Regions from separate parts of the Bacillus sp. LR--39 genome, predicted to be linked through region 3. Evidence: riboswitches for the same ligand, from Rfam matches in the RefSeq annotation. Region 3 holds a riboswitch; each other region holds the start of a gene.
What was found. Region 3 has a riboswitch for thiamine pyrophosphate ahead of tenA (thiaminase II). Riboswitches for the same ligand answer to the same signal wherever they lie in the genome.

Region 1: another riboswitch for thiamine pyrophosphate. It lies ahead of ACWHAR_RS07675 (ECF transporter S component); the one in region 3 lies ahead of tenA (thiaminase II).
Region 2: another riboswitch for thiamine pyrophosphate. It lies ahead of ACWHAR_RS06635 (acetylornithine deacetylase); the one in region 3 lies ahead of tenA (thiaminase II).
Region 4: another riboswitch for thiamine pyrophosphate. It lies ahead of thiC (phosphomethylpyrimidine synthase ThiC); the one in region 3 lies ahead of tenA (thiaminase II).

The regions. Positions count from the first base shown of each region.
Region 1 is NZ_JBSIOT010000001.1:1,634,281-1,637,386, forward strand. It holds gene ACWHAR_RS07665 (transcriptional regulator SplA domain-containing protein) at 1-43, opposite strand, end outside; gene ACWHAR_RS07670 (glycoside hydrolase family 18 protein) at 131-1,393, opposite strand; TPP riboswitch at 1,542-1,655, shown strand; gene ACWHAR_RS07675 (ECF transporter S component) at 1,835-2,434, shown strand; gene ACWHAR_RS07680 (ABC transporter ATP-binding protein) at 2,421-3,106, shown strand, end outside.
Region 2 is NZ_JBSIOT010000001.1:1,389,489-1,392,594, reverse strand. It holds gene sigG (RNA polymerase sporulation sigma factor SigG) at 59-841, shown strand; gene ACWHAR_RS06640 (ABC transporter ATP-binding protein) at 970-1,767, shown strand; TPP riboswitch at 1,772-1,877, shown strand; gene ACWHAR_RS06635 (acetylornithine deacetylase) at 1,954-3,106, shown strand, end outside.
Region 3 is NZ_JBSIOT010000001.1:1,793,035-1,796,140, forward strand. It holds gene thiO (glycine oxidase ThiO) at 1-289, opposite strand, end outside; gene tenI (thiazole tautomerase TenI) at 273-890, opposite strand; gene tenA (thiaminase II) at 868-1,575, opposite strand; TPP riboswitch at 1,663-1,771, opposite strand; gene ACWHAR_RS08555 (monovalent cation:proton antiporter family protein) at 1,825-3,106, opposite strand, start outside.
Region 4 is NZ_JBSIOT010000007.1:34,785-37,890, forward strand. It holds gene thiC (phosphomethylpyrimidine synthase ThiC) at 1-1,710, opposite strand, end outside; TPP riboswitch at 1,832-1,942, opposite strand; gene ACWHAR_RS19125 (Type 1 glutamine amidotransferase-like domain-containing protein) at 1,992-2,690, opposite strand; gene ACWHAR_RS19130 (Na+/H+ antiporter NhaC family protein) at 2,775-3,106, opposite strand, start outside.

The DNA of each region.
Region 1 (3,106 bases), 160 kb from region 3:
CATACTCAGCCTCGTTGATATACTGCTCTTCCCTTTTCTTCATATGACAGACCTCCTGTTCAATTTTAGATTGTCCAAAAGAAGACCCGTTATCATAGGAAAAAAATCACTTGCAGAGCGGGACATGCAGCTATATTTTTCGGATCGTGAAAAAGTTCCTAAGCAGCCACGGGCCCGGTTTGAAACCGAGCGTTAATTGCCACGCGCCGATCGCCTGCAGTCCGAACTCCCGAACGAGAACCATTTTTTCACTCATGCTTCGCACATCCTCAAACCACACTTCATGCGTTCTTCCATTTTCATCAGTATACCGGAAGTAAGGGGAACGCTCCTGCTGGGAATAACGGATCACTGATTGATGCTTCATGGCCGTTTCCATGGCGCGCTGATTGGAGATGGCGGATCCGATCGTTCCCGGACGGTACGGAATCACCCAATCATACCCGTACAGCGGAACACCGAGAATCACTTTTCTTCTCGGCACCCTGTTGATAGCAAAATTGATCGTTTGCCTGACCTCTGTCAAAGGCGCCACGGGTCCCGGCTCACTGCCGGCGTGGTGCCAGTCGTACGCCATAATGAACATATAATCGACGACAGCTCCGATTCCGCCGTAATCATATCCCCTCAGCCACGGCACTGCATCACTTGTTTTCGCCGGAACCGATATCGTTAACGCGAGGTGATGCTCTGAAAGCCGGGTTTTTAACTGCCGGAGAAATCCTGTGAAGAGGTCCCTGTCAGCTTCTCTGACCCGTTCAAAATCGATATTTACACCGCCGTATCCCTTTCTTACGGTTAAGGAGACGATATTGTTGACGAGATTCGTTCTTGCCGTCGGATTTTGCATCACTTGATGGGCTAATTCCGGACTGAATCCCCCTTCTGTCAGATTCGTAATGACGGCAAGCGGGCGCACTCTGTTTTGCCATGTGGTTTCTATTGCGGTTCTGTCGTTTAAATCGTTAATGATATCTCCATTCGGGCCAAAATGATATTCAAACAAAGAAATCGCCGAAGAATACGGCGCAAAATCATTAATTAACTCTCTATCCGCTTCAGGCGTCCGAATGACATAAAATTGCAGGGTCCCCGCAAGATAGTTAGAGATATCAGGGATCTTCACTTTCATACCCGCCCGCAGCCGGTTCGGCGGAATATCCGGGTTTGCCTGCATCAGCTGCATCTGCGGCACATAAGCCTTACCTGCGATAACGGCATACGTATCATTCGGCTGAACCGTATATTCATTAAGAGGGATTAAAAGCGCCTGCCCCGGAACGATATTCGTTTCCTCAAGCCCGTTGACGCTTCTGATGCTGTCAACAGGGTATCCGTACTTTCTGCTGATGGAAAATAACGAGTCGCCAGACTGCACTGTATGAACAAACATAGATGTCCTCCGTTTCCTTTTGATCAAAAGGGCTCTACTTATCTTTATGAATGATCTTCCGGTCCGATTCCAAACACTGTTTGGAGAAAGGCTGTTTACAAAACAGACATGATCAACTATGATGATGTCATCATAAAAAACTGTATAGGAAACGCACTAGGGGTGCTGTTATCGGCTGAGATAAAACATGCGGCAGGCGTGTTTTGATCCCTTATAACCCGATCTGGATAATACCAGCGTGGGGAAGTGCAGATTGACCGGAGCGCAGGGTTTTTCCCCATGCGTTTTCGTTCTGCTGCTGCATATTCCCTCGGATATGCAGTTTTTTATTTTTCATTAAAAAACGGGGGAGGACACCGCAATATGAAACTGAATATAAACTGCCTGTAAAATCATCTCTTTCATACATACGACTATCCGATAAGAAAGCAGGAGATCACAATGAAAAATTGGAAAATGAGAGAAATTGTCGTCATGTCCGTCATCAGTGTTGTATTTGCTGTCATTTATTTAGTATCAACTCATGCAAGCAATATAGCGGCAGGATTTTTCGGCCGGATGAGCTACGAACCGATTTACGGTATCTGGTTTATCGTCTCGGTGATTGCCGCGTACATTATTCAAAAACCGGGAGCTGCTCTCGTTTCTGAAATCATCGCCGCGTTTGTGGAGTGCTTACTCGGAAATCCGTCAGGACCGATGGTGATTCTGATCGGGATCGCACAGGGAATCGGTGCGGAAGCGGTCTTTTTAGCGACACGCTGGCGGATTTATACCCTGCCCGTGCTTCTTTTATCCGGTATGGGGTCTTCTGTGACGAGCTTCATTTATGACTTGTTCGTTTCCGGATACTCTGTTTTGAATCCGGGTTTATTAGCCGTCATGCTTCTCATCCGTCTGGTCTCAGGTGCGCTTCTTGCCGGCCTTCTCGGCAAAGCGATCAGTGATGCGCTGGCTTACACAGGGGTGCTGAACGGCATGGCGCTCGGAAAACAATTCAAGAAGAAAAAGAAACAGGTGAACCAAGATGCAGGCATCTGAGCCCCTTCTATCGGCCGGCCGTCTTACCTTTTCTTATGATCAGGATGAAAAGCCGATTCTTCTAAACGTGTCCTTTCAGCTCCGCAAAGGAGAGCGGGCTTTATTGCTCGGGCCGAGCGGATGCGGCAAAAGCTCGCTCGCTCTTTGTTTAAACGGTCTGTACCCGGAAGCATGCGATGGGGTTCAATCGGGAACCGTTTCTTTATACGGAACACCTCTTTCACATCTGACAGAACCCGCCGCCAGATCCATCGGCGTCGTGTTTCAAGATCCGGACCAGCAGTTTTGCATGCTGACGGTTGAAGACGAAATCGCCTTCGGCCTGGAAAATTTGCAATATACAAAAGAAGATATGGACGCAATCATCGATGACGTTTTAGAAAAATTAGAGATCACTCATCTGAAAACGCGAACGATCGCTTCGCTGTCAGGCGGTTCAAAACAAAAAGTGGCGCTTGCCTGTATCATTGCGATGGAACCGGAACTCATTATTTTGGACGAACCGACGGCACAGCTTGATCCATATTCCGCACGTGAATTAGTGCGGCTGATCAAAGATCTTCAAGCAAAAAAAGGCTTCGGCCTTCTCGTTATCGAACATCAGCTTGATCATTGGGCGCCGTGGATGGACAGGACGATTGTCCTTGACGAAACGGGTCAGAAGGTGATGGA
Region 2 (3,106 bases), 400 kb from region 3:
TTTCCCACCCGAGGAGATACTTAACGTTGTACAGCAGCTCCTAGTGGGAGGGAAAAACGTGTCAAGAAATAAAGTCGAAATTTGCGGGGTGGATACCTCCAAATTACCGGTGCTCAAGAATGAAGAGATGAGAAAGCTGTTTAGGCAATTACAGGATGAGGGCGATGATTCAGCGAGGGAAAAGCTTGTAAACGGCAATCTGCGCCTTGTCTTAAGCGTCATTCAGAGGTTTAACAACAGAGGAGAGTATGTTGATGACTTATTTCAGGTCGGCTGCATCGGACTAATGAAATCCATTGATAATTTTGACCTAAGCCATAATGTTAAGTTTTCAACATACGCTGTACCGATGATCATCGGAGAAATCCGCAGATATTTGCGGGATAACAATCCGATCCGCGTCTCGAGGTCGCTTCGCGATATCGCATATAAAGCGCTTCAAGTAAGAGAGCGGCTAATCAGTGAGACAAGCAGGGAGCCGACAGCAGAGGAAATCGCCAAAGTTCTTGAAGTGCCCCATGAAGAAATTGTGTTTGCCCTTGACGCCATCCAGGATCCGGTTTCACTGTTTGAGCCGATTTATAATGACGGCGGCGATCCGATTTACGTGATGGACCAGATCAGCGATGAGCGCAACAAGGATACACAATGGATTGAGGAGCTGGCTCTGAAAGAAGGCATGAGAAGACTGAACGAACGGGAAAAAATGATTTTGCGAAAGCGCTTTTTCCAAGGGAAAACTCAAATGGAAGTCGCTGAAGAAATCGGCATATCCCAAGCTCAGGTCTCAAGGCTTGAAAAGGCAGCCATTAAACAAATGAATAAGAATATCCATCAATAACGGAAAAAGCCTTTAAACCTTGTTTAAAGGCTTTTTTCATGCGATGGTTTACGTTTGCAAAAAAGTAATGTATTCTAATGTGTAAAAGTTTTTAGAAAATTTAAATAAAGTAAACGGGGGAAACGGCAATGATTTTACAGCTGGACAGTGTGTCATTAAAAAGAAACGGGAAATGGATTTTGAAAGATATTAACTGGCGCGTCGAGAAAAACGAAAATTGGGTGCTGTACGGATTAAACGGAGCCGGAAAAACGGCTTTGCTGAATATGTTATGCTCTTATTACTTCCCCACTTCAGGAGAGATGCAGGTGCTCGGCCATCAATTCGGCAAAACAGAGCTCGGTGACAGGCTCAGAAGGAAAATCGGCCTTGTTTCGGCAGGTCTTCAGCACAAATTATATGCCGCGGACTCCGCTTTTGAAATCGCCCTCAGCGGCGCGTACGCCTCAATCGGGCTGTACGAAACTCCGAGTGAGCAGGTAAGGGAAAAAGCGATCGGTCTTCTGAAGGATTTGGGCGCCATCGGTTACGCCGACAGGCGGTATGAAACATTATCACAAGGGGAAAGACAAAGAGCGCTGATTGCGCGGGCGCTTATGGCTGATCCCAAACTGCTGATTTTGGACGAGCCCGTGACGGGTCTTGATTTTATGGCAAGGGAGCAGCTGCTGGACACGATTACGTCGATCGCCGAAAAAGAAAATGCGCCGTCCATCCTTTATGTCACCCATCACGCTGAAGAAATTCTGCCGGTATTTGATCAGGCGCTGCTTTTAAAACAGGGCGAGGTGTTCGCCTCCGGGAAAATCAGGGACATGCTTTCTGACGAGCGGCTTACAGCGTTTTTCGATATGCCTGTCAATGTCTTATGGAACAATGGCCGCCCGTTTTTAACACGTGCAAAAGAGGCATCATCCGTAAAATAACATAAATTCACCCTGGGGGTGCTGCCATGCGGCTGAGAGAGACGTTTGTCTCAACCCTTAACGGACCTGATCCGGATCATGCCGGCGGAGGGAAGCGGTGAAAAAAGCGGAGGAAGATCCGTTTTTTACCCGTTTCATTTCATGAATGAAACGGGTTTTTTGATACAGCCAAAGGGGAGATTTCCAATGCATCAGATTGATATGCTGTTACATCAGGCGGAGAAACGGCGGCAAGACTTCATACTTATTGCTGAAAGACTGATAGCCTTTCCCACTCCGGCCCCGCCGGCAAGAAATACGGCAGAAGCCCAAAAGTGGGTGGCCGGCTTTTTAAAAGAAACCGGCTGCTCGGTCGATATGTGGGATGTGTATCCGGAAGACCCGAATGTAGTCGGTGTTTTAAAAGGGACAGATTCAAGCAGGCATCAAAGCCTGATTTTAAACGGACACATTGATGTGGCAGAAGCCGGGGGCGAAGACTGGCACTCTGACCCGTTTCAGCCGCTCGTAAAAGACGGCATGCTGATCGGAAGGGGCGCCGCTGATATGAAAGGGGGGTTGGCGTGTGTTCTTTTCTCTCTGAAGCTGATCCATGATGCCGGCATTAAGCTTCCGGGCGACCTCATTGTACAGTCTGTAATCGGAGAAGAAGTCGGTGAGGCGGGGACGCTGGAATGCTGCAAACGCGGCTATCACGCGGATTTTGCGGTTGTCGCGGATACGAGCAGTCTGCATATTCAAGGGCAGGGCGGTGTCATCACCGGCTGGATAGAATTGAAAAGCAAACAAACATTTCATGACGGCATGAGGCGCAATATGATTCACGCGGGCGGAGGCACATTCGGAGCGAGCGCCATCGAAAAAATGGCGAAAATCATCGCTGCCTTGGGAGAGCTGGAGCGCCACTGGGCGGTAACGAAAAGCTATCCCGGCTTTGCGCCCGGCACCAATACGATCAACCCCGCCGTCATTGAAGGCGGAAGACACGCAGCGTTTGTCGCCGATGAGTGCCGGTTATGGATCACCGTCCACTTTTATCCGAACGAAACGCACGAACAAGCAGCCGCAGAAATCGAAGACTATATTAATCGTGTCGCTGACAGTGATCTGTGGCTCAAAGAAAACAGGCCGGTGTTCAAATGGGGCGGATCTTCGATGATTGAAGACAGAGGAGAGGTGTTCCCGGCGCTGGAAATCGACCCGGACCATCCGGCAGTTTCTGTCTTGGCTGCATCACACTCAGCCGTCAAAAAACAGGAGCCCGTCATTAATGTTTCCCAAACCGTAACTGACGGAGGGTGGCTTTATCATGCCGGGATTCCGAGCGTCATATACGGTC
Region 3 (3,106 bases):
TAAGCATTCCGCCGTTATGGCGCCTGATGTCAATGCCGCAAGCTTCCTCAAGCTCTTGCCCCGCCGCTTCATACAGCCTTTGACTGTGCATGGCAAAATCAAAAAACGCATCCCGGTTTTCACATTCCGCATGAGCGCCCAGCATTCCCGCGGCAGCGCTTGTCGTTTTTCGGCCGACTTCTCCGGCTTCAAGCAAGACAACGTTCTGCTGCGTCTTCGCCAGCTCATAAGAAATGGCGCACCCGATAATTCCGCCGCCGATCACCGCCGTATCATAGTGCTTCTTCATAATCGGCCTCCCTTACCGCGCGTGCATACCGTTTTGCCGCCTCCTCAGGATTTTCAGCTGAGAAAATACCTGACATGACGGCAATTCCGTCCGGTTTCGCCTGCTTTGTGTGTCCGATCGTCTGCAGTGTCATTCCGCCGATTGCGATGACGGGGATGGAAAGCGTGCGTTTGATCTCTGAAAGCAGGCTGATGCCTCTTGCTTCAAGTCCTTGTTTACATTCGGTTTCAAATACATGGCCGAACACCACATAATCCGCATCTTCCTTTTCAGCTTGGATGGCTTCTTTCAGCGAATGAACCGAACGTCCGATATGAAGATGGGGAAATCTGCTTCGCACCTGCTTTACGGAAAAGCTGCGGGACGGAAGCTGAACACGGTGTATATTGGCAAAAAGCGCGATATCCGCCCTGTCATTGATGATCAATTTGTCCTTATCCGCACCGCCCTTTTTCAAAAGGGACAAAAGCTGCATGATTTCTCCCGCTGTTTTATCCCGCTCACGGATATGTATAAAGCTTACTTCGCGCTGAATCGAAAGAATATCCTCGGCCAGCTCGGCAACGGGTTTGCGATTATCAGTTACCGCGTGCAGCTCCAAAAGATTCCACCTCTTTTCCGCCCTTCTCGGACCAGCTTTCTTTTTGATAGGCCATTCCCCAAAATTGATATTCATAATAGCTTGAAATCACAAAATTCTCTTTCATTTTCGCGCGGATGTCCTCTGTGCTGTTTTCAGCAATCTCGTCAAAACGGCTGATCTGTTCTTCGACTTGCTGTCTGAACCAGTCTCCGCCGTATGTACCGATCCATTTTTCATAAATCGGATGCTCCGGTTTGCACTCTTTTAAGTGTTCGCCGACTTCATAATAAAGCCAATAACAGGGCAGAAGCGCAGCTAATATTTCTCCAAAATTGCCGCTCATCACCGATCTGTACATATGAGACGTATAAGAATAGGCGGTCGGTGCCGGTTTAAATGCCGCACGCTCTTCTTCCGTAATCCCTAAAAGCTCCGTAAACTCGCGGTGCAGCGCCATTTCCGCTTCATATGTCCCTTGAGCGTGGCCCGCCATCCTGCCCGTCGTAAACAAGTCTTCGGCATATGCGGCGCCGAACGCCTGAACTTTTGCAAAATGCGTCAAATAGTAGGAATCTTGCAGCACGTAATAGCTGAAACGGTCTATCGGCAGGCTTCCGTCACCGATTCCCGTTACAAACGGATGAACAAAACTTCCGTCCCACCATTCGGCAGCCGCCAGTCTGCATTCTTCAGAAAATGTCATCATGTCTTCCCCCCTGTTAAAATAAAAAAACCACTTTCCCGCATCGGAAAAGTGGTTTGGAATTTAAATGGATAAAAGGAACCCCAAAAAAATACCGCTCCACTTCCCTACGCAGGTCTGAACCTGTTCAAGTTATGAGGGTCTAAAAGTCTCACTTTTATCTCAGCCCTTATGAAGGACACCCCTAGTGGTCATACGATTAATGATTTATTTGTTATGCCTTCTATATTATCACGAATTGCAATTTGGTCAAGCTTCAAGAATTTTTCTCAGTTCCGACACGTAGTTGCGCGAGCCCGTGACGATGAGACGGTCTCCTGTTTTCAGCCGCGTGTCTCCGTGCGGAACGATGCTGTCCACACCTCTGAATATCCGGACGAAAATCACATCGCCCATCAGCGGAAATTCCCGCAGAATGATGCCGTTATACGCCGGGTTTTCCAGATTGATCTGATATAACGAAGACTCCTCATTCGTCAGGAGGCTCATCACGCCCGGCGCCTCAATTAATGCGCGCAAGAGCGTCTTTGTAGACAGAAGGATAGAAAAAATACTGATGCCCTCTTCTTTCAGTTTTGTTTCATGCTCAACCGAGCCGACGCTTGCGATGATACGCTCAGTCCCTTTCTCTTTCGCTATTAAGGCGATTTCGGCGTTCACATCTTCATTTCCCGTCGCCACGACAAGAATATCCGTTTTGAAAATACCGTGCGACTCAAGCGTGCCGGGCTCGTAATCAGAAATCGTGTCAACCGAAAAAACGGATTCCGCAAGCGTTTCCCCGGCATTTTCCTGATACACATGGACGACCCGTACTTCATATTCCTCTTCAGGCAATTCCAGCGTAACCGGAAGCGTCATTTGGTTGGCCCCGATAAATGTAATGCGCTTTTTTTCCTGCGGCGCACTTTGCCGTTTGTATAATTTCTTAAAGCCGATCGGCGTGATGATGCTGGCAATAACCGCAACTAAAGTCAGCGCGCCGGACATATTGGCGCTGATAATGTGGAGCCTTTCTCCGATCGTAGCCGCCGCGATAACAAGCGACAGCGTGGACGTCAGCAAAAAGCCCGAAGCAAACACGGTTCTTTTGTCATACCATTTCTTTAAATAAAACACCGGGAACATTTTGCTGATAAACAGCGCAAGCAGAAGCAGCGGAATCATCGTTAATGTTTTCGGATCTTGGAAAAGCGTCCAAATGTCCAATTTCACCCCGACCATGACGAAAAAGATCGGAATTAAAAACCCGTAGCCGAATGAATCCAGCTGTTCCACCATTTCTTTATTCGGAGACAGAAGCGATACCAGAACGCCTGCCAAAAACGCGCCGAGAATATTTTCCGCCCCGAGAGATTCCGATAAAGCGACAAGCACGATAATCAGTGTGAAAATGGCTCTCGTCCCGATCTGCACGGTGCCTTTGGACATCGACTGCACAAATGAACGGTGTTTAAAGATCCTGCCGAAGAAATACAGCACGACCCCCGCGGCAAAGAGAATCAACAGAAGCCACATATTTCCGCTGTCT
Region 4 (3,106 bases), on a different contig from region 3:
GACGGCCTCATCTTCAGTAAGTCCGTTTTCCTTCGCATAATCACGAATATCCTGAGAAATTCTCATGCTGCAGAACTTCGGACCGCACATCGAACAGAAGTGAGCTGTTTTTGCGCCTTCAGCCGGCAGCGTTTCATCATGATATTCCATTGCTCTTTCAGGATCAAGCGACAAATGAAATTGATCACGCCAACGGAATTCAAACCGCGCCTTAGACAGAGCATCGTCACGGATCTGTGCACCCGGATGCCCTTTAGCAAGGTCTGCGGCATGTGCCGCGATTTTGTACGTAATGACGCCTTCTCTTACATCATCACGATTCGGCAGCCCCAAATGCTCCTTCGGCGTGACATAGCAAAGCATCGCCGTCCCGTACCAGCCGATCATCGCCGCGCCGATTGCTGAAGTAATGTGGTCATAACCCGGAGCGATATCCGTCGTTAATGGCCCGAGCGTGTAAAAAGGCGCCTCTTTACAAATTTCCAGCTGCTTGTCCATGTTTTCCTTAATTTTATGCATCGGCACATGACCCGGTCCTTCGATCATCACTTGCACATCGTGCTTCCACGCAATCTCCGTCAATTCTCCGAGAGTCTCCAATTCCGCAAACTGCGCTTCATCATTGGCATCCGCAATCGAACCGGGGCGAAGCCCGTCACCAAGTGAAAAAGCGATATCATAGGCCTTCATGATTTCACAAATTTCTTCAAAATGCGTGTACAGAAAGCTTTCCTGATGATGGGCCAGGCACCATTGCGCCATAATCGCCCCGCCGCGGGAAACGATTCCCGTCGTGCGTTTGGCCGTTAACGGGACGTAACGAAGCAGTACGCCGGCATGGATGGTGAAATAATCCACGCCCTGCTCCGCCTGCTCAATCAATGTGTCACGATAAATGTCCCACGTTAAATCCTCGGCAATGCCATTAACTTTTTCAAGCGCCTGATAAATCGGCACCGTCCCCACAGGCACGGGGCAGTTGCGGATAATCCATTCACGCGTCGTATGAATGTCTTTTCCCGTGGATAAGTCCATCATCGTATCGGCGCCCCAGCGAATCGCCCACGTCATTTTTTCGACTTCTTCTTCGATAGAAGATGTAACAGCCGAGTTGCCGATATTTGCATTGATTTTCACATGAAAATTCCGGCCGATAATCATCGGCTCGCTTTCCGGGTGGTTGACGTTAGAAGGAATAATCGCCCGTCCGCTCGCCACCTCTTCCCTGACAAATTCGGGAGACACATGCTCACGTATTGCGATAAACTCCATTTCCGGCGTAATGATGCCTTTTCTCGCATAATGCAATTGTGTTACATTTTTCCCCGGCTTGGCCCGAAGCGGTTTCCGCTGTAGGCCGGGGTATTCGGCGGCACGGCCCTCTTTTTTATAGCCGTTGTCTTCAGGTCTCACGGTCCGGCCGTTATATTCTTCTACATCTCCGCGCCCGGTAATCCACTTTGTGCGGAGCGCCCCCAGCCCTTTATGAATATCAATCTGTACATCCGGATCTGTATACGGCCCGCTCGTATCATAAACACGGACCGGCGCATTCTCCTCTTCCCCGAATGCCCCCGTAGTCGCACTCAGGCTGATTTCCCGCATCGGCACTCGTATATCGGGCGAAGAACCTTCTGCATAAACCTTTTTACTGCCGGAAAAACTCGACATAATGGAAATGTTCGCTTGCTGTACTGATTGATTTTGCATACAAATCTCTCCTTTTTCATTTGAATAACAGAACCAAGCTCAGCACCAGCACAAAAAAACCGGGTTCAAAGAAGAACCCGGTTTTGCAGTCAGAAAGAAACTATTATTGTTGTCCTCAACAATAATAAAACCTCTACTTCCCCACGCTGGTACGAACCAGATCAGGTCCAAAGGGTTAAGAAGCCGCCGCTTCTCTCTCAGCCCGCTCAGACGGGCACCCCCAGTAACTATTGATTTCGCTCTCATCGTAACACAAGTTGTGTACAAAAAAAAGCATATTATCAAAATTCAGATAATGGGACAGTCATAAGCTCTGTTTCCCGAACGCCTTCTTCGGTATTAAAAACCCGATAACCCTTTGCGGTTTCCCGGGAAGAGACAGCCTGGAACAGCTGACCGTCTTTATAATGAAGCGCAGCGCCATCATCAGCGGCATAGCCCTCCCTGAGTTTCTTTTCTGAAATCAGACGGTGATACACCGGCCGGCGCTCCGCTTCTCCGTCATAGTGCGGACAGAAGCTGCCCGGCAAAAATCCTAAAGCTCTTAACTCTCTCAAATCTCCAGCTGAATCCGTCAATCCTTCTTCATACCAGCAAATCGCCCCGGCGCTAAGACCCGCCAACATGATGCCGTTTTCCCAAGCCTCACGAAGAATAAGGTCAAGCCCCCACTCTTTCCATAAGACAAGCATATTGCGCGTATTTCCGCCTCCGACATATATAATATCTTTCTTCATGAGAAAGGATCTGAGGTCAGAACCCGGCGGTTTAAACAACGACAAGTGATCCGGCTCACACCGCAGCTTTTGAAAGGCTTGATAAAACCTGCCGATATAATTCTCCGAATCTCCGCTTGCCGTCGGCAAAAAACAAACTTTTGGCTTTGACCGCGCCGACTGCTCTAAAATATACTGATCCAGCACAAGATGATCCGGCTCCATGGAAAAGCCTCCGCCGCCCATTGCAATAATCTGCTTCACGTCATCACCTCTTTTTTTCTCTAGTATAACAGCTCATAAAAAGGCGTTATCCCATTTTCGGATAACGCCTTCAAAAAGTATTTGTTATCTGAAAAATGAAAACGCACCGTATAACACAACGGAGATCCCCGCGGCGATAAGCGCCGGAACAAGGACCAATTCGTTTCCGCCCTTAATAAAATGGGTAACAAGCTCGCCTGCATGAAAACGCTGAAACATAAAAAGAGCAAATGCTGCAATAACCGCTGCCAATAATGCGGTTAACATGACGCCAAGCATATCGCTTTTGATAAAAGCATTCAAAAACCCTTGTGCTTTTGAATGGCCGTCCCACCAGCTGAGAAAGAGTGTCAATAGCAAAAACAGCCCGATCGGAATGATTAAATTCCACGGCCGAATCGGTGTTTCCTTAATAT